DNA from 4 places in the Alkalilimnicola ehrlichii MLHE-1 genome. Region 1 is predicted to be linked to each of the others. Evidence: predicted binding sites of a transcription regulator. Region 1 holds the regulator's gene; each other region holds the start of a gene.
What was found. The regulator FliA, encoded in region 1, starts transcription of late flagellar genes. The targets are predictions, from matches to a motif close to GCTAAAGTTNNNNNNNNNNCNGCCGATA.
Positions count from the first base shown of each region.

Region 2: a site for FliA is predicted at 2,294-2,321, ahead of MLG_RS03610 (flagellin N-terminal helical domain-containing protein). Genes of this name have one in related genera too.
Region 3: a site for FliA is predicted at 3,005-3,032, ahead of MLG_RS05620 (methyl-accepting chemotaxis protein). Genes of this name have one in related genera too.
Region 4: a site for FliA is predicted at 1,795-1,822, ahead of flgM (flagellar biosynthesis anti-sigma factor FlgM). Genes of this name have one in related genera too.

Region 1 is NC_008340.1:1,119,361-1,126,756, forward strand. Features, by position in the region: gene flhA (flagellar biosynthesis protein FlhA) at 1-337, shown strand, start outside; gene flhF (flagellar biosynthesis protein FlhF) at 356-1,756, shown strand; gene MLG_RS05050 (MinD/ParA family protein) at 1,791-2,624, shown strand; gene MLG_RS05055 (RNA polymerase sigma factor FliA) at 2,621-3,349, shown strand; gene cheY (chemotaxis response regulator CheY) at 3,401-3,796, shown strand; gene MLG_RS05065 (protein phosphatase CheZ) at 3,801-4,562, shown strand; gene MLG_RS05070 (chemotaxis protein CheA) at 4,632-6,836, shown strand; gene MLG_RS05075 (protein-glutamate methylesterase/protein-glutamine glutaminase) at 6,890-7,396, shown strand, end outside.
Region 2 is NC_008340.1:779,266-786,661, forward strand. Features, by position in the region: gene MLG_RS14695 (FkbM family methyltransferase) at 1-2,049, opposite strand, end outside; gene MLG_RS03610 (flagellin N-terminal helical domain-containing protein) at 2,418-3,878, shown strand; gene MLG_RS03615 (flagellar protein FlaG) at 3,969-4,358, shown strand; gene MLG_RS14700 (flagellar protein FlaG) at 4,961-5,392, shown strand; gene fliD (flagellar filament capping protein FliD) at 5,480-6,913, shown strand.
Region 3 is NC_008340.1:1,280,438-1,287,833, forward strand. Features, by position in the region: gene relA (GTP diphosphokinase) at 1-956, shown strand, start outside; gene MLG_RS05620 (methyl-accepting chemotaxis protein) at 1,000-2,913, opposite strand; gene MLG_RS05625 (sensor domain-containing protein) at 3,168-5,258, shown strand; gene MLG_RS05630 (ABC transporter ATP-binding protein) at 5,281-6,366, opposite strand; gene argF (ornithine carbamoyltransferase) at 6,369-7,280, opposite strand; gene MLG_RS05640 (aspartate aminotransferase family protein) at 7,303-7,396, opposite strand, start outside.
Region 4 is NC_008340.1:1,002,752-1,010,147, reverse strand. Features, by position in the region: gene MLG_RS04595 (chemotaxis protein) at 1-783, opposite strand, end outside; gene flgA (flagellar basal body P-ring formation chaperone FlgA) at 1,065-1,742, shown strand; gene flgM (flagellar biosynthesis anti-sigma factor FlgM) at 1,894-2,214, shown strand; gene MLG_RS04580 (flagella synthesis protein FlgN) at 2,257-2,736, shown strand; gene rplS (50S ribosomal protein L19) at 2,946-3,299, opposite strand; gene trmD (tRNA (guanosine(37)-N1)-methyltransferase TrmD) at 3,322-4,104, opposite strand; gene rimM (ribosome maturation factor RimM) at 4,122-4,634, opposite strand; gene rpsP (30S ribosomal protein S16) at 4,651-4,917, opposite strand; gene MLG_RS04555 (efflux RND transporter periplasmic adaptor subunit) at 5,140-6,231, shown strand; gene MLG_RS04550 (efflux RND transporter permease subunit) at 6,228-7,396, shown strand, end outside.

The DNA of each region.
Region 1 (7,396 bases):
CATGACCCGGGAGCTGCCGGTGATGACCCTGGATCCGCAACTGGAACAGATGTTGCTAAATGCAATACAGGGCGGCGGGGAAACGTCGGGCGGCTTCGAGCCGGGCCTGGCCGAGCGCCTCCAGCAGTCGTTGGCGGACACCACCCGCAAGCAGGAGATGGCGGGTCAGCCGGCGGTCCTGCTCACCTCGCCGCAACTGAGGAGTTGGCTGCAGCGGCTTATCCGCCACAGCGTGCCCAGCCTGCACGTGCTCTCGTACAACGAGATCCCGGATGACCGCCAGGTTCGCATCGTAGCCACCGTAGGCCAGCAACAGCAGGTCGGCGGCGGCCAATAAAGGACAAGAGGGCAGGCGATGAAGATCCAGCGCATATTCGCCGAGGACATGCGGCAGGCCATCCGTAAGGTGCGCGAGGAGCACGGCCCCGAGGCCGTGATCCTCTCCACCAAGCCGGTTGAGGGTGGGGTGGAGGTGATCTCCGCCATCGACTACGACGAGCGGGCCGTGCAGCAGGCGGCGGGTGGCGCCGGCGAGCGGGGGGCGGGGCGTCCCGGCGGTTTGCCGCTGGGGGCCATCGGCGAGAACCGCCACCGCCGTCAGACGACCGCGGAGGCGGCCGCCGCTGGCGGGGCGTCCCGGCGGCAGGTGGACATCACCGTGGGCGACGATGACGACGGGGAGGCCCTGTTCGCCGATCTCCAGGCCGCCCATGAGCAGTCCAGTCGCGAGGCGGCGGCGCAGCAACCGGCGGCGGGGGAACGGCCTGTGCGGCGCCGGGGCCGAGGGGCTGAGACCGCGCCCCGGGTGGAGTGGGCCCAGGACCCGGCCATGAATGAGATGCGCGAGGAGCTGCGCCAGTTGCGCGGGTTGTTCGAGAGTCAGCTCAGCCTGATGGAGTGGGGCCGGATGGGGCAGCGGCACCCGGCCCGGGCCGGGCTGCTCAAGCGCCTGGCCGATATGGGGATGGGCAGTGACGTGGCCCGCCGCCTGGCCGACCACATCCCCGCCGAGGCGGAACCGGGCGAGGCCTGGGCCCGTGCCCTGGCGATCATCGAGCGCAACCTGCAGGTGGCCGAGGACGACATCCTGGAGCAGGGCGGGGTGATGGCCCTGGTGGGGCCCACCGGGGTGGGCAAGACCACCACCGTGGCCAAGCTGGCGGCGCGCTTTGCCCTTAAGCACGGCCGCGATCAGGTGGCCCTGGTCTCCACCGATACCTTCCGCATCGGCGCCCAGGACCAGTTGCGCAATTTCGCCAGCATCCTGCAAGTGCCGGTCTACAACGCCGCCAGCGGCGAGGAGCTGGCCGGGGTATTGGAGAATCTCGATGACAAGCGGTTGGTGCTGGTGGACACGGCGGGCATGAGCCAGCGTGACGTGCGCCTTGCCGAGCAGTTCACGGCCCTGCGCGAGAGCAGTCGGCGACTGCGCACCTGCCTGGTCCTGTCGGCGGCGACCCAGTTGAGCACGCTGACCGAATCCATGCGCGCCTTCGCGGTGGCGGAGCCGCAGGGCTGCATCTTCACCAAACTGGATGAGGCCACCAGCCTGGGCGGGCTGCTCACCGTGGCCCTGCGTAGCCGGCTGCCCATCGCCTGGCTGGGGACCGGACAACGGGTGCCGGAAGACCTTGAGGTTGCCAGGGGTGATAGACTAGCCGAACTAGCTAGTACCTTGGTGGAGGAGTGCCACCAGGAAGTGGACGAGGAGGCCCTGGCGCTGAGCCTGGGCGGTTCAAGGCATGCAGGCGAGTAACACGGATTCCGATCAGGCAGCAGGACTGAGACGCATGGCTAATCCCAGACCGGTCAAGGTCATTGCCGTAACCAGCGGCAAGGGCGGTGTCGGCAAGACCAACGTGTCCGTCAACCTGGCGGCGGCACTCAGTGCGCAGAAGCAGCGCGTCATGCTCATGGACGCGGACCTGGGGCTTGCCAACGTGGATGTGATGCTCGGTCTGTCGCCGCGAAAGAACCTCTCCCACGTCATTGACGGCACGGCCAGCCTGGAGGAGGTGCTGCTCCAGGCGCCCGGGGACTTCACCATCGTGCCGGCCTCGTCGGGCACCCAGCGCATGGCCGAACTCACCCCCGCGGAGCATGCCGGGCTGATCCGCAGCTTCAGCGAGCTCAATCACGAGCTGGACTACCTGCTGGTGGATACCGCCGCCGGCATCTCCGACGGTGTCATGAGCTTCGCCAAGGCCTCGCGCGAGGTCCTGGTGGTGGTCTGTGACGAGCCCTCCTCCATCACCGATGCCTACGCCCTGATCAAGGTGCTCAACCGCGACCACGGGGTGGAGCGCTTTCACATGGTGGCCAACCGGGTGCGTTCCCCCGAGGAGGGCCGGCAGTTGTTCCGCAAGCTCTCCGCCGCCACCGACCGGTTCCTGGACCTGGCCATCGACTACGTGGGCATGGTCCCCGAGGACGACTGCCTGCGCCGTGCGGTGCAGAAGCAGCAGCCGGTGGTGACCAGTTACCCGGGCAGCCCGGCCGCGCGGGCCTTCAAGGACATGGCCATGCGGGTGCGTAAGTGGCCCTCGCCGGCGCATCTGGCCGGCACCCTGGAGTTCTTCGTGGAGCGCCTGGTGCAACACAGCACCGGGGAGGTGTCCTCATGAACGGACATGCCATGTACGCCGAGGTGGCGGCTCAGCACGACAACGATCTGCTGGTGCAGCACGCCTCGCTGGTCAAACGCATCGCTCACCACTTGGCCGGCCGTTTGCCGCCCAGTGTGCAATTGGACGATTTGATCCAGGCCGGCATGGTGGGCCTGCTGGAGGCGGCGCGGCAGTTCGACCCCGGTCAGGGGGCCAGCTTTCAGACCTACGCCGGTATCCGGATCCGCGGCGCGATGCTGGACGAGATCCGGCGGCTGGACTGGACCCCGCGCTCGGTACACCGCAAGGGCCGCTCGGTGGCCGAGGCCATCCGGGCCGTGGAGCATCGGACCGGGCGAGATGCCCGCGACCACGAGGTGGCCCAGGAGCTGGGCATCACCCTCGATGAGTACCACCAGATCCTGCAGGATGTCTCCACATCCCGCATCTTCAGCATCGACCAGGAGGATCCGGCCACCGGCGAGCCCCATCAGTTGCCCGGGGATCATCCGGAGCCGTTCGCCGAGATCACGGACGAGGGCTTCCAGAGGGCACTGGCCGAGGCCATCCGCCGGCTGCCCGAACGGGAGCAGCTCATCATGGCCCTGTACTACGACGAGGAACTCAACCTGCGCGAGATCGGCGAGGTGTTGAATGTCACCGAGTCACGCGTCAGCCAGATCCACGGTCGGATTGTGGTCAAGCTGCGAGAGGCGTTAAAGGAATGGCTCGGCCGGAGCTGAGCCGTGCCGAACACCACTGGGCCGGATGCAATTAGGGGGATAGCCATAGCCATGAACAAGAATATGAAGATCCTCATCGTGGACGATTTCTCGACGATGAGGCGGATCATCAAGAACCTGCTGCGCGACCTGGGCTTCAACAACACGGTGGAGGCGGACGACGGCAAGACGGCGTTGCCCATCCTCAAGCGCGGCGGCATCGATTTCCTGGTCACCGACTGGAACATGCCGGGCATGAGCGGCCTGGACCTGCTCAAGGAGGTGCGCGCCGACCCGGAGCTCAAGGACCTGCCGGTGCTCATGGTCACCGCCGAGGCCAAACGGGACCAGATCATCGCGGCGGCCCAGGCCGGGGTCAACGGCTATATCGTCAAGCCCTTCACCGCGGTCACCCTGAGGGAGAAGATCGAGAAGATCTTCGAGCGGATCGACGCCGGGGGGGCCTGAATCCATGGGGCGTGAACAGGACGACACCCTGGCGCAGTACCGGGAGGCCGCCGAGCGCCTGCTGGCCGCCGTGGAGCAGGGCGATGCCCAAACCGCTGACGCCATCGTCGACGAGTTGACCCACCTGCGCGAGACTGAGCTCTTCCAGCAGCTGGGGCAGCTCACCCGCGATCTGCACGAGGCCATCAAGTCCTTCAAGCTGGACACCCGGCTGTCGGACATCGCGGCCAACGACATCCCCGATGCCCGCGAGCGCCTGAACTACGTCATCACCATGACCGAGCAGGCCGCGCACCGGACGCTGGGCATTATCGAGGAGGCCATGCCGCTCACCGATACGCTGCGCGACCAGTCCGCCGAGCTGGCCGAGCGCTGGCGCGCCTTTCGCCGCCGTGAGCTCTCCGCCGACGAGTTCCGTACCCTGTCGCGGGATATCGACGGCTTCCTGGGACGCACCCGGCTCTCCGCCTCCGACCTGCACAGCAAGCTCTCCGAGGCGCTGATGGCCCAGGACTACCAGGACATCACCGGCCAGATTATCCGCCGGGTCATCGGACTGGTGGAGGAGGTCGAGGAGAACCTGGTGCAGATGGTCGCCCTGTCCGGCAAGGCCCGGGGTGAAGAAACCCGCCGGGCTGCCGATAAGCCCCGGGAGAGCAAGGAGACCGACATGCGGGGCGAGGGGCCGCAGATGCCCGGCAAGGGCGAGGACGTGGTCAAGGGCCAGGACGACGTGGACGACCTGCTGTCCAGCCTCGGCTTCTGAGCCGTACGCCGCACCGCCCGCCGGCGGGCGCCGGCCGCTCCGCCACCGCATCACAATCAGGGGGCAGGCATGGGGATCGACATCGAAGACGACATCGTCCAGGACTTCCTGGTGGAGTCCCGGGAAATCCTGGACAACCTCGGTGAACAGCTGGTGGATCTGGAGCAGCGGCCTGACGACAAGGACCTGCTCAATGCCGTCTTCCGCGGTTTCCATACCATCAAGGGCGGCGCCGGCTTTCTCAACCTGGACCCGCTGGTGGACGTCTGCCACCGCACCGAGGATGTCTTCAACCTGCTGCGCAACGGCGAGCGCACGGTGACCCCGGAGCTGATGGACACCGTGCTGCAGGCGCTGGATGTGGTGGTCAATCAGTTCAATAGCATCGAGAACGGAGAGGACCCGCAGCCGGCCGCACCGGAGCTGTTACGCGACCTTGAGGCCCTGAATATCACCGACGAGCAGCGCCTGGGCACCGACGGTGATGAGGCAGCGTCGACGGCCACCCCCGCCGGCGATGAACCCGCCGCGGCCGGTGAGCCGGAGGGCGACATCAGCGATCGGGAGTTCGAGGCCCTGCTGGATGCCCTGGAGGAGGAAAAGGGCGAGGGCGACGCTGCGCCGGCGGAGGTCCGGGCGCCGGCGCAAGGCGCCGCCGGCGGTGATGAGATCTCCGACGAGGAGTTCGAGGCACTGCTCGACGAGTTGCACGGCAAGGGCCGGCACGCCGGGGTACCGGAGAAGGCGCTGCCCGAGGATGCCGGCGCGACCGCACCGGCGGATCAGAGCCTGGCGGCCGGTGACGACAGGATCAGCGAGGACGAGTTCGAGGCCCTGCTGGATGACCTGCACGGCAAGGGCGGGGCGCCCGGCAAGCCGGCCGACGAGGGCGGGCAGCCGGCGCCACCCGCCGGCGCCAGCGCGCCGGGGCAGGCCACCAAACCGGCCGGGCCGCCGCGGACGCAGGCCAGCGCCAAGCCGGCCGCCAAGCCAGCGCCGGGCGGCGGGGGCACCGGCCAGGGTGGGGGTAATGGCGGAAATGGCCCCGGGAGCGGCGGTGCGGGCAAGGCGCCGGCGCCCAAGCCCGAGGCCACCGTGCGCGTGGACACCGCCAAGCTGGACGACATCATGAACCTGGTGGGCGAACTGGTGCTGGTGCGCAACCGCCTGGCCACGCTGCGGGGCGTGTTGGGCGACGAACGCATGGGGCAGGCGGTCTCTGACCTGGAGTTGGTCACCTCCGATCTGCAGACGGCGGTGATGAAGACCCGCATGCAGCCGATCAAGAAGGTCTTCGGACGCTTCCCGCGGGTGATCCGTGACCTGGCCCGCGGGATGCACAAGGAGATCAAGCTGGAGATGCGCGGCGAGGACACCGACCTGGACAAGAACATGGTGGAGGCGCTCGCCGACCCCATGGTCCACCTGGTGCGCAACGCCGTCGACCACGGCATCGAGTCGCCGGAGGAGCGTGAGGCCGCCGGTAAGCCGCGCACCGGCACGGTGTTGCTGGGTGCCGAGCAGGAGGGGGACCACATCCTGCTCACCATCGCCGATGACGGCCGCGGCATGGATGCCGAGAAGCTGCGCAATATCGCCGTGGAGAAAGGGGTGATGGATCGGGAGTCGGCCAACCGGCTGGACGAGAAGGAGTGCTACAACCTGATCTTCGCCGCCGGGTTCTCCACCAAGGAGGAGATCTCCGACGTCTCCGGCCGGGGCGTCGGCATGGACGTGGTCAAGAACAGCATCTCGCGGCTCAACGGCACCGTGGACATCGACTCCGAGCTGGGTGTCGGCACCACCATGAAGATCCAGTTGCCGCTGACCCTGGCCATTTTGCCCACGCTGATGGTCAAGGTGGGGGGGCGGAAGTTTGCGTTGCCCATGTCGGTGGTGCGCGAGATCTTCGAGCTCAACCACAAGCGGACCAATGTGGTGAACGGGCGGCTGGTGGTGATGGTGCGCAACAAGGCCATGCCGCTCTTCTTCCTGGAGCGCTGGTTGCAGCAGATGGGTGAGGGCACTGTGCGCAGCATGCGGGAGGCCGGTACCGAGGACGAGCGCCAGGTGGTCACCGTGATCCTGGGCAACCAGGCCGTGGGCTTTGTGGTGGACGAGGTCATCGGGCTCGAGGAGGTGGTGATCAAACCGCTGGGGGCCATGCTGCAGGGGCTGCCGGGCCTGGCCGGATCCACAATCACCGGTGACGGCAAGATTGCGCTCATCGTGGATATCCCCAGCCTGGTGAAGGCCTACGGCGCCCGCCTGTAGGCCGGGGCTGCTCCCTGGCCCGGTGTTTCACGGACAGAAAGAGGAGGTAGTGGGTGAAAGTACGCGCGCTGGTGGTGGATGACTCCGGTTTCTTCCGCCGCCGCATCAAATCGATGCTGGAGGAGCACCCGGGCATCGAGGTGGTCGGTGAGGCGGCGAACGGGCGGCAGGCGGTGGAGCAGGCGCAGAAGCTGCGCCCCGATGTCATCACCATGGACATCGAGATGCCGGAAATGGACGGCATCACCGCCGTGCGCGAGATCATGCGCCGCCAGCCCACTCCGGTGTTGATGTTCTCCTCGCTCACCTACGATGGCGCGCGGGAGACCCTGGATGCCCTTGATGCCGGCGCCTCGGACTTCATTCCCAAGCGTTTCGCCGATATCTCCGGCGACATGGAGCAGGTCAAGCGGCAGCTCCAGGAGCGGGTGCTGGCGTTGGGGGGCGGCCGCGGTGCGCCGGCCGGGCGCGCGCCGCGGCCGGCGGCGCCCGTTGACCGCGGGGCGCGGTCGGAGCGGGCCCGGCCGGCGCCCGGCGAAGCCTCGGGGCGGGCACCGGTG
Region 2 (7,396 bases), 340 kb from region 1:
GATCAATAAAGAACGGGACTGATTGTCGGGACCAGTGACCGTGGCTTTGACTGCTTCCGATGGCAAGGTGGGTGCGACATCGCCGTTTGTTTCATCCCGGTCATTGGGCTGCTGTATTGCCGCAGCCTCCAAGCCAGCCAGCCTGAAGCGAGGTGCCGTTCTGCTGTTCCCGGCTCGTTGCGAATCCCGGTCCTGCAACTCGGCCTTCATTCGGGCCGTGATATGGGACGGGATGCGCGCCGGCTTGGAGAAATGCAGGTGTGCCGGTTGGGCGTCGGCGCACCACCGCCGCCAGATGGTCCGGAAGGCCCGGTCCAGGTTGGTGGCAAATTGGGCGTGATTCCCCAGCGGAGAGTTCTGGCACTGTTTCCGCAGTCCCGCGCGCAGTGCTTCCAGCTTTTCGATGTCACCCGCCGTCTCAACGGCGATCTGCTTGTAGTCGTGGAAATCGGCGGCGATGAACTGGTCCAGGCCTGAGTTGTGAAGGTGACTGGCGGCATGACGGCCCGCAAAAGTTGGTCCGGGGCACGTGATCACCGGCACCCCCATGTATAACCCCTCAATAGTCGTCAACCCGCCGGAATAAGGCCAGGGGTCAAGGGCGATGTCCACCCGATGATAGGTCTCTAGCAGGTACCGGTGGGGCGCTCCCTCCTCCAGGATCAGCCTTGTGTCCGGAACCCCCGCCTCCACCAGCATGTGCCAAAGCTGCTTCCGGGCGCCGGGGTCGGATAGCTTCTTGTCCTTGATAAGCAGGCGGCTGTCCGGAACTGCTTTCAGGATCCCTGCCCAGACGCCGGCGATTTCCCGGTTGACCTTATGCAGGTTGTTCATGCACGCGAATGTGATGTACCCATTCTCCTTTGCGGGTAATGGGGCGATGTCCGGCAGGTAAGGGGGTGGGGCATAGGTGACATACCCCGTTGGCAGCCGGATCAGCTTTTCGGTATAAAACTCTTCGACCCCTTCCGGGGTCTCCATCCAATCGGTGAGCAGGTAATCGATGGTTGGCACTGCTGAGGTGTTGAAGAGCCCGCCGACCCATTTGACTTGAACCGGGGCGGCCCTTCTCGCTATGGCGGACAGTGCCGAATACCCACTGTGTCCGGTCATGTCCACCAGGATGTCGAGTCGGTCCTTCAACAGTTGCGCATGGATGGCCTCTTGCGACCAATGGACCATTTGGCACCAGTGGCCGGTCATGTTCTGGAAGCGGTGTGATAGGAAGTCCTTGGGTCGGGGTGGTGCAGTGGAGTAGAGATGCAGCGTGTGATCAAAATACCGGGCAAGGGTATTGATCGCACCGAAGCTGAGCCAGCCGGCGGGATGCGAGTGGAACCCATTGGAAATGAAACCGATGCGCAGTGGGCGCTCCGGGTCGCGATCCCGCTCGAAATGGCGTTCTGTCTCTAGATGGGCGGCGCAGTTTGCGTACCAGCGCGCATGCAGTTTGCGTAGGTCCCTGGCACTTTGAGATGGCAGGTAGTGGGCCATCATCAGTATGTTAGACCAGAGGACATGATTTCCTGGCTCAAGCACCCCGGCCAACTGCAACTGCTGAAACCCGGCCTCACCGTCACCAAGGTCGAACAGGACGTGCCCCAGGCTGTTTAAGGTATCGGCGTCGGGTTGCGTCTTGATCAGCTCCACAAGGATGTCGCGCGCCTGTTCGCGGCGGTTGGCCTTGACCAGGGCCTGCGCGAGGAGGGCTTGCAAGCGACGGTGCTCAGGGGCCTTCTCCGCCGCCCGGCGGAGGAACCCGAGGGCGTCGTCGGTGTGGTTGAGTTCCAGGAGGAATTGTGCGTGAATCGCGGCCGCATCGGCTGCGCCTTCCCCCCCTTGATCCAATGCCTCCCTTGACGCTGAGAGCGCCTCTTCGGGCCGTCCCTCTTGCCAGAGGAGGCGGGCGTGCAGGGTGAGCACGCAGCCGTCGCTGCTGTTGCGCTCAAGGGCCTTATCGCAGAGGATCCGTGCCCCGTGGATATCTCCGGCATTGAGTGCTTGGGCGATGGCGCGGTACGTCTGGATGGGAGCTGAATGTTTGGGCATGCCGGTTGAGCCTGTAGTAATCCCTTGGTGTGTATTCGGGCACTGTAAAGGAAAGTGGCGCTGGATTGCATATCCGGCCATGGCGGCGATGCATGGCCGGAAGGGAGTTGCCGGTGGGAAGCCGAGGTGTCTTACCTGCGTGGTCCGGCCGTTGCCTCCTGCGCCTCGCAGGCTTCCTTGTTGGTGTGTGTTTTTTCTGGGAAAGCAACAACCTATGAGAGCGGAAGATTCTTTCCGCCCAAAGGCTAAAGGTTTCCGGTGGCTTGCCGCTACAAAGGGCGAACGGGGAGGATAGCGGCCAGCGTCGCCCCCAGGTCAGCAACCCAGTCGGGGCATCAATGGCCCCATCGGAAACGAGGATGTGAGCCATGGCACAGGTAATCAACACCAACATCGCTTCTCTTAATGCGCAGCGGAATCTGAACGCATCGCAGAACCAACTGAATGTGTCGCTGGAGCGGCTCTCGTCCGGGCTGAGGATCAACAGCGCCAAGGATGATGCCGCGGGTCTCGCCATCTCCGAGCGATTCACCGCTCAGATCAACGGCAACAACCAAGCGGTCCGGAACGCCAACGATGGCATCTCCCTCTCTCAGACCGCCGAAGGGGCCTTGGAAGAGATCGGGAACATCGGGCAGCGCATTCGTGAGCTGGCCGTCCAGGCAGCCAATGACACCAACTCCGCGTCGGACCGCCAGGCGTTGAACAACGAGGTCCAGCAGCTGATTGCGGAGGCCGGGCGTATCGCCCAGGCGACCCAGTTCAACGATCAGAACGTGTTGGACGGCAGCCTGGAGGAGATCCTGTTCCAAGTGGGTGCCAATCGTGGTCAAACCATTTCGGTGGATGGCGTGGATGCCCGCAGTGACCAACTGGGTGCCCAGCTCTTTGCCGGTGATGACATTGACTTCACGGAACTGGTGGATAACGCGAATGCCACCACCGCGAGCTTTAACATCACCGATGATCTGACCATCAACGGTGAAGCGGTGGATCTGTCCGGCATCGAGGCCGAGGACGGTTTCGCGGATGTGGATGACATCGTTGCTGCGATCAACGCCGTCTCTGGTGATACCGGCGTCGAGGCCGATAGGGCGCTGGAGGTCGAAGCCACCATTGATGCCAGTGGGCACACTGCCAGTAATACCGGGCTGGCCTTCTCGCTCAATGGGGTTGATATCACCGTGGACGGCACGGCGAGCCAGACCGAGGCCGCTACCAGGCTGGCCGATGCAATCAATGAGGCCGGAGTGAGTGGGGTCAGTGCTCAGATCGATCCGGATGATGACACCCAAGTGGTTCTCAGTGGGGACGGGGCTGATCTCCAATTCACCCAAGGCGCGGATTCGCAGGGGATCACCTTTGTCGACGGGGCCGATCTCGGTGCAAACGAAGATGATATCGCAGGGTTTGCCCGGGCCATTGAGTTGACTGGGCAGCTGGGTGAGTCGGTCGACGTACAGGGTACGGATGTCGGAAACCTGGGTCTGGATAACCTGGGTGACGGGGAGGAGAAAACACTGGCCAGCGTAGATATCTCCACCCGTGATAATGCCTCCGACGCCATCCGGTCCATGGACTTTGTCCTCGCCCAGGTAAACAGCCTTCGGGCCGACCTCGGTGCGGTCCAGAACCGCTTCGAGTCCACGGTCGCCAACCTGTCGGTGACCTCGGAGAACCTGGAGGCCTCCCGCAGCCGGATCCTGGACGCGGACTTCGCCGCTGAGACCGCGGCCCTGACCCGCAGCCAGATCCTGCAGCAGGCTGGCACCTCGGTCCTGGCGCAGGCCAACCAGCTCCCGAACAACGTGCTGGCCCTGCTCCAGTAAGCCGGCCCTTCGGGATCTGAGTGACGAGGCGACCCGGGGCGGGAAGGCCCCCGGTCGCCTCTGACCCCGCCATCGGGGGAGGAGGATCAGATGGATGCCAGCATGAAGGTGTCTACGCTGAATGTGCAGCCGCTTCGGCCCTCGGGGGGCAGCGAGAGCCAGGGGAAGGTCTCGCTCGCGCCCGCGGGGGCCGAGGCCGTTTCCGCCGCCCGCATGGGCGACGGTGCGGCCGAAACGGCCCGCCAGGCGGAAAAGGCCGCCGAGCAGGTGGGCCAGGCGGTGGATCGGATCAACGACTTCGTGCAGGTCGTCCAGCGCGATCTGGAGTTCAGCGTGCACGACGACACCGGTCGCACCGTGGTGCGGGTGTTTGACACCAACAGCGAGGAGTTGGTGCGCCAGTTCCCCGCCGACGAGATCCTGGCCCTGGCGGAGCAGTTGGATCGGGTCCGGGGGCTGCTGGTCAGCGATCAGGCCTGAGTCCGCACACGCACCAGGGCCCATCAACCCATGCATCTCCGGCCCGGGGCGGTGAAGCCGCTTCGGGCCTTTATTGTGTGTGTCGGTTCGGTTTTCTGGCGTCGGGGGCTAAAGTTATCCGGAAAGGGGCCGTTATAACGGTCAGGCGGACTGCGACGCCCCCCACCGTCACTGCGAGGAGCGAAGCGACGTGGCAGTCCAAGGCCTATGGATCGCCGCGTCGCTTCGCTCCTCGCGATGACGGTGGGATGGGCCGCCCCAGTCACTGCGAGGAGGCGGAGCCGACGTGGCAGTCTACCGCTCTGGATCGCCACGGGCCTTTGGCCCTCGCGATGACGGGGGGTGCGCCCCCTGTCACTGCGAGGAGCGAAGCGACGCGGCAGTCTACCCCTCTGGATCGCCACGGGCCTTCGGCCCAGGCGATGACGGAGAGAAGGTCGGCGGCCCTCGCAATGACAGGGGAGATCGTTCGGCGCTCGCGATGACGGTCTGGCGCGGTGGTCCCCGCAATGACGGTGGGGCCCGGGTCCTCGCGACGTCGGGTCACTGATCGGTCTGACAATGGTGTTGCCGCGCCCCGCGGCGGTGGCAGGAGGCAGGAGATGGATGGCAACAGCACTGTGACAACGCCGAACCTCGACGGGATCCGCGCAGCGGTCGCCCGTGGCCGGGAGGCGGTGTCGGGTGCCGGGGCGCGCCCGGCGACCGATGGCGCTGCGGCGCCGCGACCGGCCTCCGAGTCGGCGCCGGCCTCCGAGCCGGCCCGCGACCCGGCGCGGGCGGAGGACCCGCGGCGGGGCACCGACCCGACCGCCGAGGAGGTGGGCGAGGCGGTGGATCGCATCAACGAGTTCGTGCAACTGGTCCAGCGCGATCTGGAGTTCAGCATCGACGAGGATACGGGTCGGACGGTGGTCAAGGTGTTCGACTCGCAGAGCGAGGAGCTCGTCCGGCAGTTCCCGCCGGAGGAGATCCTGGCCATCGCCGAGCATTTAGAAGAGCTCAAGGGGCTGTTGGTCCGCGAGCAGGCGTAGGCGCCTGGCGCGGTTTTTGTATGTTGCGCCCGGGGTCGGGCAGCGCAGGCTGCCGGCACGGTCAACCGAGCAGGGCAGGTGGGTCCAATGGCAAGTATCAGTTCCCTGGGTGTGGGGTCGGGTCTGGATATCCGCGATCTGGTCGACCAGCTGGTGGCGGCCGAGCGCCAGCCCGGTCAGAACCGGCTGGACCGCCAGGAGTCGCGGCTGGAGGCCCAGATCTCCGGGCTGGGCCGGCTGCAGCAGGCCATCACCGACTTCGGCGGTGCCCTAGGCAACGTCTCCGCTGAGAGCGACTTCCGCAGCGTGGTGGCCACCAGCAACAACGAGTCGGCGGTCAGCGTCTCCGCCGGCCGCGACGCCCCACCCGGCAGCTACGACGTCAACGTCACTCAACTGGCCCAGGCCCAGCGGCTCGCCACCAATTCGGACCTGTTCGAGGACGTGGAGGACTTCTCGGCGGGCACCACCTCGCTGGGCACCGGCAGCTTCACTATCGAGTACCAGGACGGCAGCGCCGAGACCTTTCAACTGGAGGAAGGGGCTGACACCCTGCAGGACGTGCGCGCCGCCATCAACAACCAGAGCGAGAACGTGCGTGCCTCGGTGGTGGACGACGGCGAGGGCCCGCGGCTGGTGATCACCAGCCGGGAGACCGGCGACCAGAACGCCGTCTCGGCGATCACCGTCGATCCCGACGACCCGGACAGCGACCCGCTGCTGGAGCGGCTGGCATTCGATGCTGAGAACCTGGCCGAGCCGGACGAGGATGGTGTGCGCGCCGGCGACAACTTTTCCCAGTTGCGCGCTGCGCAGGACGCCGAACTGTTCGTGGACGGACTGCGAATCACCCGGCCCGGCAATGAGATCAGCGGCGTGATCGATGGCGTCACCCTCACGCTCAGCGCGGTGGACAGCGCCCGGATCAACGTGGCGGAGGAGCCCGGGTCGGCCGCCTCCGCGGTGAGCGACTTTGTCGGGGCCTACAACAGCCTGCAGCGGACCCTGGGTGAGTTGAACGCCTTCGACCCGGAGTCCGGCGAGGCGGGTGAGCTCAAGGGCGACTCCACCCTCCGCTCGGTGCAGGCCCGCCTGCGCCAAATGATCAGCGAGCCGCTGCCGGGGGCGGGCGGGCCGGTGCAGACCCTCGCGGACCTGGGCATCACCACCCGCCGGGACGGTACCCTGGAGATCAACGACGCCCGGCTGGATGATGCGCTGAGCGAGAACCGGCTGGATGTCATCCGTCTGTTCACGGACGAGGAGAACGGGCTGGCCGCGCGCCTGCAAGGCGCCGTGGATGAGTTCACCGGCCGGGACAGCGTGATCAACAGCCGCACCGAGTCACTGCAGGACCGGCTCGCCGCCCTGGCGCCACAGCAGGAGCGCCTGGACCGGCGGATGGATCAGCTGGAGGCGAGGCTGATCCGCCAGTTTTCCGCCATGGACTCGATGATCGCGCAGATGAACCAGACCAGCGAGTTCCTGGATAACCAGCTTAACCTGTTGAATCAGCAATAGTCGCGTCGGGCACAGGAGCCATCCCCGTGATCGCGAGGGCCGAAGGCTTTTTTCCCGTCATCGCGAGGGCCGGAGGCCCGTGGCGATCCAGGGCGGTAGACTGCCGCGTCGCTTCGCTCCTCGCAGTGACAGGGGGCGCACCCCCCGTCATCGCGAGGGCCGAAGGCCCGTGGCGATCCAGAGGGGTAGACTGCCACGTCGCTTCGCTCCTCGCAGTGACAGGGGGCGCACCCCCCGTCATCGCGAGGGCCGGAGGCCCGTGGCGATCCGGAGGGGTAGACTGCCGCGTCGCTTCGCTCCTCGCAGTGACAGGGGGCGCACCCCCCGTCATCGCGAGGGCCGGAGGCCCGTGGCGATCCGGAGGGGTAGACTGCCACGTCGCTTCGCTCCTCGCAGTGACAGGGGGCGCACCCCCCGTCATCGCGAGGGCCGGAGGCCCGTGGCGATCCAGGGCGGCAGACTGCCGCGTCGGCTTCGCCTCCT
Region 3 (7,396 bases), 160 kb from region 1:
TGCCCCGGGGGGCCACCCCGCTCGATTTTGCCTATCACATCCACTCCGATGTCGGGCATCACTGCCGCGGGGCCAAGGTCAACGGCCGTATGGTCCCGCTGACCCATACCCTCAAGAGCGGCAGTCAGGTGGAGATCATCACCTCACGCTCAGCCACCCCCAGCCGCGACTGGCTCAACCCGTCGCTGGGCTACCTGCGCACCTCCCGGGCGCGGGCCAAGGCCAGGGCCTGGTTCCGCCAGCAGGATCACGACAAGAACGTCCAGGCCGGACGTAACATCCTCGACCGGGAGCTCCACCGGCTGGGGCTGCAGGACGTGCCCTTGGACGAGCTGGCGCAGAAGACCCGCTTCCGCCGGCTGGAGGAGTTCCTGGCGGCACTGGGGCGCGGTGATATCACGGCCGGTCAGATCGCCAGCATCGTCGGCGAGCGGGTATTGCCCCGGCCCGAGGGCGAGGAACCGTTGCAGGTCAGCCGCAAGCGCAGCACCGTCTCCAGCACGGGCGGTGACGAGGTGACCATCTACGGGGTGGACAACCTGCTGACCCGGCTGGCCCGCTGCTGCACGCCCGCGCCCGGTGACCCCATCATCGGCTTCCTAACCCGGGGCCGCGGCGTGACCATTCACCGCCGGGACTGCCCCGAGGTGGGCCGTGCTCGCTCCGATGCGCCGGAACGGCTGATCGATGTCACCTGGACCGATCCGGGGGGCAAGCGTTACCCGGTGAATATCATCATCCACACGCCGGATCTCCAGAGGGCCCTGCGCGACGTCTCCAAGGTGCTGACCAATGAGCAGATCCGACTGCTGGGGATCAACACCCAGTCGGATTCCCGCGGTGAGCACGCCTCGCTGGATCTGTCACTGGAGGTGGCGGACGTCAACCAGATGAGCCGCCTGATGAACCGCATCGGCAGTCTGCCCCACGTGCAGGACGTGCACCGCAAGGGCTGATACGCCGGCCCCCGGAGCCCCGGAGGCCGGGCTGGTTCCGGACTCAGGTCCTGAAGCGCCCCACCAGTTGCTGTAGCTGGCTGGCGAGTTGGGCGAGCTGATCGCTGGCAGTGGCGCTCTCCTGCACGGAGCGCCCGGTATCCTCGGCCACATCCTTGATGTGGGTGATATTCCGGTTGATGTCCTCGCTGACGGCCGATTGCTCCTCCACCGCGCTGGCGATCTGGGTGGCCATGTCGTTGATCTGACTGACCGAGGCGGCCACCTCTTCGAGGGTGGAGCCGGTGCGTGCCGAGGCCTGGACACCCTCGCGGGCCTGCTGGCGGCTCTCCTCCATGACCGAGACGGCCTGGCTGGTGCCCGACTGCAGCCGTTCGATCATCTCTTCGATCTCGCCCACCGATTGCTGGGTACGGGCGGCGAGGCTGCGCACCTCGTCCGCCACCACCGAGAAGCCGCGGCCGTGTTCGCCGGCGCGCGCCGCCTCGATGGAGGCGTTGAGGGCGAGCAGGTTGGTCTGATCGGAGATCTCCCGGATGACGTCCAGCACCGAGCCAATGTGCTCGCCTTCCTCGGCCAGCTTCTCGATCACCTGCGCCGCGGCCTGGACCTCCTCGGCGAGCTGATCGATGGCCTCCATGGAGCCGTGTACCACCTGGCGACCGTCCTCCGCCTTACTGGCGGTCCCATGGGCCAGATCGGCGGCCTCCTGGGTGGTGCGGGCAATCTCGGCCACGGTGGAGGTCATCTCGTTCATGGCGGTGGCCACCTGGGTGGTGTCGTCCTGCTGGCGCTGCGTGCCGTCCTGGGTCTGCCGGGCAATGGTGGCCATCTGCTCGGAGGCGGCGGCGATCTGGGTGGTCGCCTCGGCGGTCTCACGCACGAGCTTGCGGATCTTGTCCACGAAGCGGTTGAAGGCGGTGGCCAGCTCGGCCATCTCGTCACGGCCGGAGTCGTCCAGATGCCGGGTGAGGTCGCCATCACCCTGGGCGATGTCGTTCAGGTGGCCGACAGTGGCGCGGATGGGACGGACGATGCCGCGGGCGAGCCAGAAGGCCACCGCCAGCCCGACCAGAATGCCGATCAGGGCTATCCCACCGGCCTGGAGGGCGGTGTTGCGCAGGGTGGCGGCGTAGAAGCTGCGGTCCATGCCGATCTCCACAACCGCGATGCGGTCGCCGGAGAAGTCGTGGATCGGCCGTGCCTCCGTGGCGTAAGGCACCCCGTTGCGTTCCGTGTCGCCACGCGCCTCGTCGCCGGTCCAGGCCCGGTGGAGCATGCCCTGGCTGACCAGCGACTGACCGCGCAGGGTGCTGGCCAAGACCTGGAAGCCATCCTCCTGACGGGTATAGATGGAGAGCTCCACCCCGAATTCCTCGGCGAAGCGGTCCACGAACTGCTGTCCCAGGTCGATGCCAAACTCCACGGCACCGACGTGGTTCCCGTCCAGATCGGCGACCGGGCTCACCCCGCGGATTCCGATCCCCAGCACGCCCCCCTCCAGGCCGCGCACCGTGGTGGCCGCCTCGTTGGCAGTGACAATGGTCTTGCGGACCTCCGACAGGTCGTCGCCGTACCGGTCGGGCCGGTGAAAGCGGAAAAAGGAGGTGGCCGGCGGCTCATGAAACTGGAACTGGAACAGCCCGTACGCCTCGGCGTTGGCGTCGTACATGGGCTGGAGCATGTTCACCAGGTAGTCGCGGTCGCGCCGCGCGAAGGCCGCACGGACCTGTGGGATGTGCGCCATCAGCGAGGCATAGCTCTCGGCCATCCGGGCATCGTCGGCGATCTCCGTCTCCAGCGCCCGGTAGACATGGTCCAGCTCCCGCTGTTCGGCCTGCTCCACCAGTGCTCCGGTGCGCCAGATGAACAGCGCTGAGAAGAGCGCCACGCCCACCACGGTCAGCGTGGCCACTGAGAGCGTCAGACGGCTGCTGATCTTGAGATTATTGAGCACGGAACCCCCTTTGCTTCCCGCGTGTCCATGCGGCGTGCCCGACCTCTGGGCTGCGTACTGCCGCTCGGTAGAGTGTGTTGGCTATCCCCTGTATCGGACGGGGGGGCGGGAAGTTGAGTCGTCGTCAAAAACCATTCGTAGAATAGTTATATTGCCGACGTCACCCGGTTTTGACAAACTGGCTCCCCTACCAAGGAACTAATATGTTGTCACTATCATGCGGGACATCTCCGCACTGCATGCCGGGGGGGGCGATGCGGGAACAGTTGCTGGAGAGCCTGGCCGAGGGGGTCTTCAGCGTGGATGCCGAAGGCAACTTCACCTTTCTCAACCGGGCCGCCTGCCGGCTGCTCGGCTTGGCCGACGAGCAGGTGGCATTGCGCGCCAATCACCAGGAGTGGGCCCTGCACAGCGGGCCCGACAGTCAGCCGTTGCCGCCCCGCTCCTCGCCCATCGATCAGGTGCTGCGCACGGGGTGCGTCCTGAAGGGCTGCGAGTTGCGGTTCCGGCATAGTGACGGCCATCCCGTGCCGGTCCTGGTCAACGCTGCGCCCCTGTATGGCGAGGAGGGGCGTATCGCCGGGGCGGTGGTCTCGTTTCAGGATGTCCGCGAGCGTCAGGTGGCCCGGGAGGCCTTGGAACGCAGGGAGGCGGAGCTGGCGGAGGCGCAACAGATCGCGCACTTGGGAAGCTGGGTCTCGGACTTCGTGCGCAACGAGATCCGTTGGTCGGATGAGGTCTACCGGATCTTCGGCCTGACCCCGGGGGAATGGGGCGGAACCGAGGCCGCCTTTATGGAGGCGGTGCATCCGGAGGACCGGGCCCGGGTGCGCCAGGCCATCGATGAGTCGATGCGGCCGAACGGCCCGCCCTATGACATCGAGCACCGTATCCAGCGGCCCGACGGCAGTGTCCGAATCGTGCATCAGAAAGGCACCGTGGCCTTCGACGCCGACGGTCGCCCGCTGCGCATGGCCGGGGTGGTGCACGACATTACGGAGATGCGCGAGGCGGAGCGCCGGCTGCAGTACCTTTCCCATCACGACGTGCTCACCGAGCTGCCCAATCGCACCCTGTTCCAGATCCGCCTGCGTCAGGCGATCAGCGAGGCGCAGGCGGAGAAGGGGTGTTTTGCTCTGGTGCACATCGGCCTGGATCGGTTCCGGAGCGTTAACGAGGGAGTGGGCCACCATGCCGGCGATCAGGTCCTGCAGCAGGTGGCGCGCCGGTTGGAGGCGTGTCTGCGCCCCGGCGAGACCCTGGCCCGACTCGGGGGGGATGAGTTCGCCGTCCTGCTGGCCGGCGCCGGTGATGATGCCGAGGTGGCGGCCGGCGTGGACCGGCTGCTGGCGCCGCTGCAGGAACTCTTCCGGGTCGGTGAGGACGAGTTCTACGTGCCCGGCTCCGCGGGTGTCGCACTCTACCCTCATGACTGCAGCAGTCCCGGAGAGCTGATGCAGCGGGCCGAGGCCGCCATGCATCGGGCCAAGCAGGAGGAAAGCACTCGCTTGGCGTACTACTCCGCGGAGATGAACCAGCGGGCACGGGCCCGGGTGGCCCTGGAGAGCCGTCTGCGCCGGGCAGTGGACCGCATGGAGGGATTCTATCTCGATTACCAGCCCCGGGTGGAGACGGCCACCGGACGTATCATTGGCTTGGAGGCCCTGTTGCGTTGGCGGGAGGGGGAGGGGCCGGTCCATTCACCGGCGACCTTCGTCCCGGTATTGGAGCAGACCGGCCTGATCATGGAATTGGGCGAGTGGATCGTCGGCGAGGCCTGCCGTCAGGCCCGGGCCTGGCGACAGGCGGGCCTGCCGCCTGTGCAACTGGCGGTCAACCTGGCGGCGCCCCAGTTCCGGGACCCGGCGATGCCGGGGATTATCGAGGGCGCTCTCGGGGAGGCGGGGCTGCCCCCGGGCAACCTGGAGCTGGAGGTGACCGAGAGCATGCTGATGCGGGAGGTCACCTCGGTCATCGATACCCTCGGGCAGTTCCGCGATATGGGGGTGCGGGTTGCGATGGACGACTTCGGCACCGGCTACTCCTCGCTTGCCTACCTGCGCCGCTTCCCGATTGACGTGCTCAAGATCGACCGTTCCTTTGTCAACGACCTGTACGCCGACGAGAGTGGGGCGGCCATCATCCGCACCATCCTGAGCCTGGCGGACAACCTGGGCATGGAATCGGTGGCGGAGGGGGTGGAACGGCCGGAACAGCACGCCTTCCTGTGCCGTGAGGGGTGCCACGCTGTTCAGGGGTATCTCTTCTCCCGGCCGGCCTCTCCTGAGGTCTGTGCCCGCATGCTCCGCCGGGGGCGTCTTTCGTTCGAAGGCGGGGGCGGATGAGGCCGGTCCCTGCCTTGGCGGGTTACTCCTCCTCGCGACGGAAGGCGACCAGGTGCTGGGCATCGATGCGGATGCCCACGTCGGTGCCTTCGGGGTACACGTCGTGACTGGGGGCCAGCGCTAGCACCTGCCGCCCGCTTTCCAGGCGCAGGGTGTAGATGGTCTCTGCGCCCTTGAAGGCCCTGTTGGCCACCCGCGCCCTCAGGTGTGATTCCGGCATGAGGCGCACATCGTCCGGCCGCAGCAGGATGTCGACGGCCGTGTCGTTGGGCCAGGGATAGGCGCGGTTGCCGAGCAGCGTGCCCACCTCGGTCTGCAGCCGGTTGTGGTCACGCAGGGTGGCTGGGATGAGCACGCCTTGGCCGATGAACTCGGCCACGAAGCGGGAGGCCGGTTCGTGGTAGAGGTTGTAGGGGGTGTCCCACTGCTCGATGCGCCCGTCCTTGAGCAGGCCGATCACATCGGCCACGGCGAAGGCCTCGTGCTGATCGTGAGTGACCAGGATGGCGGTGACCCCCTGGTCGCGGAAGATGTCGTGCACCTCCCGGGCCAGGCGCTCGCGCAGGTCCACATCGAGGTTGGAGAAGGGTTCATCGAGCAGCACCAGGCGGGGGCGGGGGGCCACCGCACGGATCAGCGAGACCCGCTGCTGTTGTCCGCCGGAGAGTTCATGCGGGTAGCGGGTGCCCATGCCGCGCATATCCACCAGCTCCAACAGCTCATCCGCCCGGGCCCGGCGCTCCGCCCGGGTGTGGTCGCGCAGCCCGAAGGTGATGTTCTCGTAGATGTTCAGGTGGGGGAACAGGGCGTAGTCCTGGAACACCATCCCCAGCCGGCGATTCTCCGGGGGCTGGGTGTAGCCCGGGCGGGAGATGACCTCGCCGGCCAAGCGGATCTCGCCGGCACGCACCGGCTCGAAGCCGGCGATGGCCCGCAGGGCGGTGGTCTTGCCGCAGCCGCTGGGTCCGAGCAGGCACGCCACCTGGCCGCGCCGCAGCCGGAAGCTCAACCCGCGGATGACCGGCTCGTCGTCGTAGCGGCACTCGATGTCGTCCAGCTCAAGGAGGATGTCCTCGTCCTGTCCGTGCACCCTCTCGCCGCTCACCACGCTCACTCCTGTGCCAGCAATAGAAATTCCATCAGGGCCTTATGGGCGTGCAGGCGGTTCTCCGCCTCGTCCCAGACCACGCTCTGCGGGCCGTCGATCACCGAGGCGGACACCTCTTCGCCCCGGTGGGCCGGCAGGCAGTGCATGAACACCGCGTCCTTCGCCGCCAGGCCCATCAGCGCATCGTCCACGCAGAAGCCGGAGAAGGCCTTCATGCGTGCCTTGGCCTCCTCCTCCTGGCCCATGCTGGCCCAGACGTCCGTGGTCACCAAGTGTACCCCCTCCACGGCCTCGCGGGGATCCCGGTGCACGCTGACCCGGTCGCCGCCGGCATGGATCAGGTCCGGGTCGGGGTCATAGCCCTCCGGTACCGCGATCCGCAGTTGAAAGTCCAACTGGCGGGCGGCGTTGATCCAGGAGTGGCACATGTTGTTACCGTCGCCCACCCAGGCCACGGTCCGACCCTGGATGCTGCCCCGATGCGCCTCATAAGCCTGGATGTCGGCCAGCAACTGGCAGGGGTGGAAGCGATCCGACAGACCGTTGATGACCGGGACACGGGAGTACTCGGCAAAGCGCTCCAGCACCTCGTGGCCGTAGGTGCGGATCATGATGATGTCCACCATGCGGGAGAGCACCCGGGCGGTGTCCTCCACCGGCTCGCCGCGCCCGAGCTGGGTGTCCCGGGGCGAGAGGAAGATGGCGCTGCCGCCCAGCTGGTTCATACCGGCCTCGAAGGCCACCCGGGTACGGGTGGAGGATTTCTCGAAGACCATGCCCAGCACCTTGCCGCGCAGCGGTTCGTGCAACTGGCCCTGGTCGCGAATGTGCTTCAGTTCCGAGGCGCGGTGGATGACGCGGCGCAGCTCGTCCGGTGTGAAGTCGAGCAGGGTCAGAAAATGACGCGGATGCATGTGAGTCCTCCCCGGGTGGGGTTCAGGCGCATTCCCTGGTCAGGAATGCCCGGATAAGGTCGGCGACCCCGGAGGCGATGCGGTCGGCCTCCTCGTCGCTGATCACCAGCGGGGGC
Region 4 (7,396 bases), 120 kb from region 1:
CAGGGCCTCGTCGGTGCGGATACGGCTGGTCAGCGTGTAGCCGTCCATGCGGGGCATCTCCACGTCGGAGATCACCATCAGGAGCCGGTCGAGCGGTGAGGGGGTCTCCCCCGTCCAGGCCTTGAGCTGTTCCAGCGCCTCCAGGCCGTCCCGCACGGCGGTGCACGCCAACCCCAGGTCCTCCACAGTGTGCACCACCTGCCGGCGGGCGATGACGGAATCGTCCGCCACCAGCACATGCCAGCCCTCCGCGCCCTGCAGTGCCTCGTCCGCGCCGCCCTCCACCTGCCGCGGGTCCAGCCCGCCGGCGGCGTTGAGTTCGGCCAGCACCTTCTCCACATCGATGATCTGCACCATCTTCCCCTCGATGCGGGCGATGGCGGTCAGGTAGGTCTCCCCGGAGCCCTGGGAGGGCGGCGGCAGCACGTCCTCCCACTGCAGGTTCACGATACGGTCCACCCCAGCCACCAGGAAACCCTGCACCGTACGATTGTACTCGGTGACCACCACGTAGCCGCCATCCCCGACATCCAGCGGCGGGCCACCCACGGCCATGCTCAGGTCCAGCACCGGGATGGTCTGGCCACGGATGTGGGCGATGCCTCGGGCCACCGGGTGGCTCTGGGGGACCCGGCTCAGGCGCGGCGCGGGGATGACCTCCCGCACCTTGAAGACGTTGATGCCGTAGCGCTGGGCGCCGCCGAAATGGAACAGCAACAACTCCATGCGGTTGCGTCCCGCCAGCTGCGTGCGCTGATCGACTGCGTGCAAAATCTGCGACATGACTCCCCCGGTGGCTACAGGACGCCGGTCCAACCCTGGCCTTTGGCATCGGTCGCGGGGCCCGAAACTTGAGGCCCCCGCCCCGGCCCGCCGGCATGCGGGCGGCGAAGGGCCACGGCCCTATTCCACCATAGGTTTTAGTGAATAGGAATGATCGCGGCCACCGAGTGCCCTGGCATGAATCCTGCTGTCACCCTGCACCACCCCAGTCCCCCACAGGGTTCATTGACGGAGCAGCCACAATGCCCAGGCACACCGTGTCGCCCCGGACAATCGGGCTATTGCTGACAGCCATTTTTTTGACGGCCAGCGGTCCCGTGCAGGCGGAGCGCCAGTCGCTCGACGACATCCGGTCCACCGCTGCTACTTGGGTCGAGGGGCAATTTACCGGGCTCGGTGACGAGCTGGAGATCACCATCGGACGGCTGGACCCGCGCCTGCGGCTGCACCCCTGTGACGGCGCCCTGGAGGCGTTTTCTCCCCACGATAATCGGGGTGTTGGCAATCTCACCGTGGGCGTGCGCTGCACCGGCACCCAGCCCTGGACGGTCTATGTCAGCGCCCGGGTGGATACCCAGGTGGAGGTCCTCGTGGCCGCCCGTCCGCTGCGCCGAGGCGAACGCCTGAGGGCCGACAGTGTGACCACCGAGCGCCGCCAGCTCGCCTCACTGCACCGCCCCTACGAGACCGAAGCCGAGCATCTCATCGGCAAGGAGCTGCGCCGATCGCTGCGCCGGGGCGATCTGATTGCCGGCAACGCGCTGGCCGCACCGCAGCTCGTGCAGCGCGGTCGCAGTGTCACGCTGCGCGCGGGCGGCGGCAGGGTGCAGGTGACCGGCCAGGGCAAGGCATTGGAGAGCGGCGTGCTGGGCGATATCGTGCGGGTCGAGGCGGGCAGCTCCGGGCGAGTGGTCGAGGGCCGGGTGGCCGGCGAATCCCTGGTGGAGGTCGGTCGGTGAGGGGCATCGCCACCGGCACGGTTTTCGCATATTCTCAAATCAGCGATAGCCGGCTAAAGTTTCCGGACGATCGGCCGATTGACTATCCAGAGTGACCGCTCAGCCCCACCCCGGGCAACGCTGAGTCAAGATTCTGGACGGAGAGAGCACAATGACGGATCCCATCAACAACGGCAACCGGCTCCCGGCCACCCCGGGACTGACCCCGGGCAATGCCGGCAAGGCAGGTGGCAGCACCCGGCAGGACGGCGCCGGCGAGCGGTCATCGGCTGCCGGCGAGCGCCCCGCCGCCGACCAGGCCGCGGTCTCCGACCGGCTGCAGGCCGTGCGCCAGCAGATCGACGCCACCCCGGAGGTGAACCGGGAGCGGGTCGATGCGCTGAAAGAGCGCATCGCCAACGGCGAGTATCCGGTGGATGCGGAGCGGATCGCCAGCCGCATGGTGGAACTGGAGAACCTCCTGAACGACTGACCGGGCGGCAGGCCGCCCCCGGCACCGTGAGGACGACGGCTTATGACCGACTCTGACCAGGATGACCGCCTCCGTGACAGCCTGCAACGCTGCCAGGAGTGTGCGCACACGGTCATGGCGGTGCTCGAACGGGAGCGCGGCCTGCTGGAGCAGCGCGACCCCGAGGGCCTTACCGCGTTGATGCCCGAGAAGCTGGAGGCGCTGGCGACGCTGGAAGCGGCGGAGCGCCAGCGCGCGGAGGCGGCCTGGGCGCTGGGCTATGCGCCGGACCCGGAGGGCATGCGCCGTCTGCTGCGCGAGCGGTCGGACGCCGGCCTGGAGGCGGAGTGGCAGGCCCTGACCCGCCAGTTGCAGGCACTACAGCGCAGCAACGAGGCCAACGGCCGGTTGATCCACCGCAGCCTGGAGCAGACCGCCGGCATCCTTGCCATCCTGACCGGGGCCCCCGCCCAGGGGGTCACCTACGGGCGGGACGGCGCCCAAGGGGGCGCCGGGCCCGGGCGATGCATCACCAGCGCCTGACGACCGGCGCCGTGGCCGGGCCGGTCGCCCAGCGCGCCGGCTTTGGGGCGGACCGGGGCGAACGTGCGGAACGGGCGATCACCACACTCAGCTAAACCGCCCGATCGTAGCGGCAGCAAACAGGAAGCCCCCGATGGCGTAGCCACCGGGGGCTTCCTGTTGACGGGGCCCGCCGGAGGCAACACCCCGGCGGACGGGCACCCGCCGCCTTACTTCACCTTTTCCTTGATGCGGGCAGACTTGCCGCTGCGCTCGCGCAGGTAGTAAAGCTTGGCGCGGCGCACGTCACCCCGGCGCTTGACCTTCACGCTCTCGATGATCGGGCTGTAGGTCTGGAAGACGCGCTCGACGCCCTCACCATGGGAGACCTTGCGCACCGTGAAGGCACTGTTGATGCCGCGGTTGCGCTTGGCAATCACCACGCCCTCGAAGGCCTGCAGACGCTCACGACCGCCTTCCTTCACCCAGACCTGGACGGTCACGGTGTCGCCGGGACCGAACTCGGGAATCTTGGCCTCGCGGGCCGCCATCTGCTCCTTGTCGAGCTGCTCGATGATGTTCATGCCTGTACCCTCGGTTCTCGATTTACCGGTCCGCTGCCCGGTGCTCATCAATGAATTCTTCCAGAAGCCGGCGGCTATTATCGTCCAGCTCCCGCTCCCGCAGCAATTCCGGCCGCCTCAGCCAGGTCCGACCCAGCGCCTGCTTGCGCCGCCAGCGCGCCACCCGGCCGTGATCCCCGGAGAGCAGCACCGTGGGCACCTGTCGCCCCTCCCAGCACTCCGGCCGGGTGTAGTGCGGGCAGTCCAGGAGCCCGTCGGTGAAGCTGTCCTCCTCCGCGGAATCCTGGTGGCCCAGGGCGCCGGGAATCATCCGGGTGAGGGCGTCCACCATCACCATGGCCGGCAGTTCGCCGCCGCTGAGCACGTAGTCGCCGATGGACCACTCCTCGTCCACCTCGGCCTCGATCACCCGCTCATCGATGCCCTCGTAGCGGCCACAGATCAGGATCAGCCGCTGCTCGTCCGCCAGCTCGCGCACCCCGGCCTGGTCCAGCCTGCGCCCCTGCGGGCTCAGGTAGATGACCCGCGACGGGAGTGTGCTGGCGGCCCGCGCCTTGCGCAGGGTGGTGGCCAGCGGCTCCACCTTCATGACCATCCCGGGGCCGCCGCCGTAGGGGCGGTCGTCCACGGTGCCGTGCCGGTCGCTCGCATCGTCCCGCGGATTCCAGAGCTGGAGCTCCAGCAGCCCCCGCTCCACCGCCCGGCCGGTGATACCGTGGTGCCCCACCGCCGCGACCAACTCGGGGAAGAGGGTGATCACGTCGATCCGGTGCAAGCCGCCGGTGTCCGCCCCGGACTCACCCATGTTCCGCTCTCTGGCCGTCAAAAATCAGGGTCCCAGTCCAGCTCGATGCGTCCGGCGGTCAGGTCCACCCGGCGCACCGTCTGACCGTACACGAAGGGCACCAGCCGCTCCCGGTCGCCCTGCAACACCAACACGTCGTTGGCGCCGGTGGCAAACAGGTGTGACACCCGTCCCAGCGGTTCCCCGCCGGTCGTATAGGCGGCCAGCCCCTCCAGGTCCGCCCAGTAGTACTGCCCCTCGGGCAGTTCGGGCAGATCACGCCGCGGCACGCCAATCTGCAGGCCGATGTAGGCCCGTGCCCGGTCGCGATCCTCCACGTCCCGGAAGGCGGCCACCAGGCCCTTCCCCTGGCAGCGCCCCGCGGTGCGCTCCACTGGCACCCAGTCGCCGTCGTCACGGCGCAGATACCAATGGGGGTAATCCAGTATGGCCTCACGCGGCTCGGTGTGGGAGTACACCTTCACCCAGCCCCGCACGCCATGCAGACCGACCACCTCGCCCATCGGAACGATGTCGTCGGCCCCCTCCATACCGTGCAATGCCGTGTTACTCGGCAGCCTCGGCAGCGCCCTGCTTCTCCGCCTTGCGCAGCAGCTGGGCGGCACGCTCGGACGGGCGGGCCCCCTTGTCCAGCCAGTGGCGCGCGCGCTCCACGTCCACCCGCAGGGGCTCTTCCTTGCCGGCGGCAATGGGGTTAAAAAAGCCCAGGCGCTCAATGAAGCGGCCATCACGGGGGTTGCGGCTGTCCGTCACCACGATGTGGTAAAACGGGCGCTTCTTGGCTCCGGTCCTCGCCAGACGAATGGTTACCATTGCGTAAACCAACCTCTTCAACTGAACAAAGCCGTGCCCACCTGATGATGCAGACACGGCCACGGCAAACTTGAGTAAGCCGGGCATTGTACCGGTTTTGCGGGCAAAGTGAAGTACCCGATGGGCAATGGCGGCCCGCCCGGGGGCCAGGCGCGATTCCGGGCGGACGTCCGCCCCCGCCCGGCGCTACAATCGAGACCCTGAGCCTTCTGGTGTTCGCCCATGCCTTATCCGCCACGCACAACCGTCGCGCCCCGCCTCCCCGCGCTGCTATTGCTGCTGGGGCTGCTCGCCGGCGTCGGCCCGAGCGACGCCCGGGCCGATGACAATGACCGCGACGCCCCGCGCGCCACCCCGGTTATCGGGGTGGAGATCACGCCCCGGGACCTCTCCCGCCGCGTTTCGGTGGCGGGCAACCTGGAGCCGCTCCGGCGCGTACGGGTCACCAGCCGTATCGCGGGGGCGCTCTCGGAGCTGGATGCCGAGGTGGGCGACCGCGTGGCAGAGGGGGAGTTGCTGGCCCGAATCGACGTCAGCGAGCAGCGCGCGGAGCTTGCCCGCGCGGAGGCCCGATTGGTGGATGCCGAGGCCCGCTATGAGCGCTACCGTCGACTGCGGGAACGGGACCTGGCCTCGACCGCCGAGTTCGAAGCGATGGAGGCGGAGCTGCGGGTGGCGCAGAGCGAGCGCGAGCTCTGGCGGGCCCGGGTCCGCCACGGCGAGGTGCGGGCCCCGCTGGACGGCACCGTCCTGCATCGCCCCGTGGAGGCCGGCGACGGCATCGGTAGCGGCGATCTGCTGTTCGAACTGGCGGAGGTGGACACCCTGCTGGCCCGCATCGGGGTCTCGGAGCTGGACATCCAGCACCTGCAGCGGGGCCAGACGGCCCTCCTGCGGCCCGACGCCCTGGGCGGTGAACCCATCGCGGGCGAGATCCGGCGCATCCACCCCAGCGCGGATCCATCCAGTCGGCTGGTGACCGTCGAGGTGGCGATCGACGCGGAGACCCCGGCCGGGCGCCTGCGCCCCGGCTACCTGACCCGGGTCACACTGATGGTGGACCCGCGCCCCGGCCGCCTGGCGGTGCCCTCGCAGGCGCTCGGAGCGGCAGCGCCGGGCGAGCACTATGTCTATGTGATCGCCAACGGGCAGTTGGAGCAGCGCGAGGTGCAGGCGGGCGTCAGTCGCCGCGGCTGGACCGAGATCCTGCAGGGCCTGGCAACGGGCGAGGTGGTGCTGGCGGTCAATCCGCTCACCTTCAACGAAGGTGACCGGGTGCGGGTCATCCAATGGTATGCCGGGGACGACGGATGACCCGGCTGGCCCGTGACTTCCGCGACAGCCGCCCGGGGAGCCTGGCAAACGCCGCCATCCGGCGCCCGGTGGGCACGCTGGCCATCGCCTTTCTGGTCCTCCTGCTGGGCCTCTACAGCATAGGCCGACTGCCGCTGGACCTGCTGCCGGCTGTGGAATACCCGCAGATCCGGGTCACCGTGAACTACCCCGGCGCCGCGCCGGAGGTGATGGAGCAGCAGGTGACCCGGGTGCTGGAGCAGAACTTGGCCTCGGTGGAGAACCTGGTGAGCCTGGAGAGCCGGGCCTCCGAGGGTCGCACCAACGTCAATCTCTTCCTGGAGTACGGCAGCGACCTGGATCTGGCCATCCAGGAGGCGGCCCGCTACCTGGAGCTCGCCCGCACCCAGATGCCGCCGGACATCGAGCCGCCGCGGCTCTACCGCTTCGACCCGGCCCAGGACCCGGTCTTCCAGGCGGGGTTCACCTCCTCCACCCGCACCCCACCGGAGGTTCGCGACTGGCTGGAGAACCGCCTGGCCCCACAACTGAACACCGTCACCGGGGTGGGTTCGGTCTCGGTGGCCGGCGGGGTGGTGCGCGAGATCCAGGTGCTGCTCGACCAGACCCGACTCAACAGCTACGGCCTGGGCTTCGCCGACGTGGAGCGTGCCCTGGTCAGTGAAAACGTGGACGTGCCCGCCGGCCAGATCACCTCCGCCCACTTTGACGTAATGACCCGTACCGACGGGCGGTTCCGCCGCGTCAATGATATCGCCCAGGTGCTGCTGGACGTGCCGGGTTCCGACCAGCGCATCCCCCTCTCCGAGGTGGCGCAGGTGGTCGACGGCCACCAGGACCAGCGCATCTTTGCCCGCCTGAACGGCCGCGAGGCCACCCAGCTCTCCGTCTACAAGCAGCCGGACGCCAACACCGTACAGGTGGTGGAGGCCGTACAGGCGCGTCTGGAGGCGTTGCAGGCCTCGGGCTTTATCACCGAGGACCTGCAGTTCGCCACCACCCGGGACCCGGGCCACTTCATCCGCGGCTCGGTGCAGGCGGTGGCCACGGCCGCCCTGCTCGGCGGGGTGCTGGCGATGGTGCTGGTGCTCTTCTTCCTCGGCAGCCTGCGACGCGGTCTGGCCATCGGCCTTTCCATCCCCATCGCAGTGGCGGCCACCTTTGC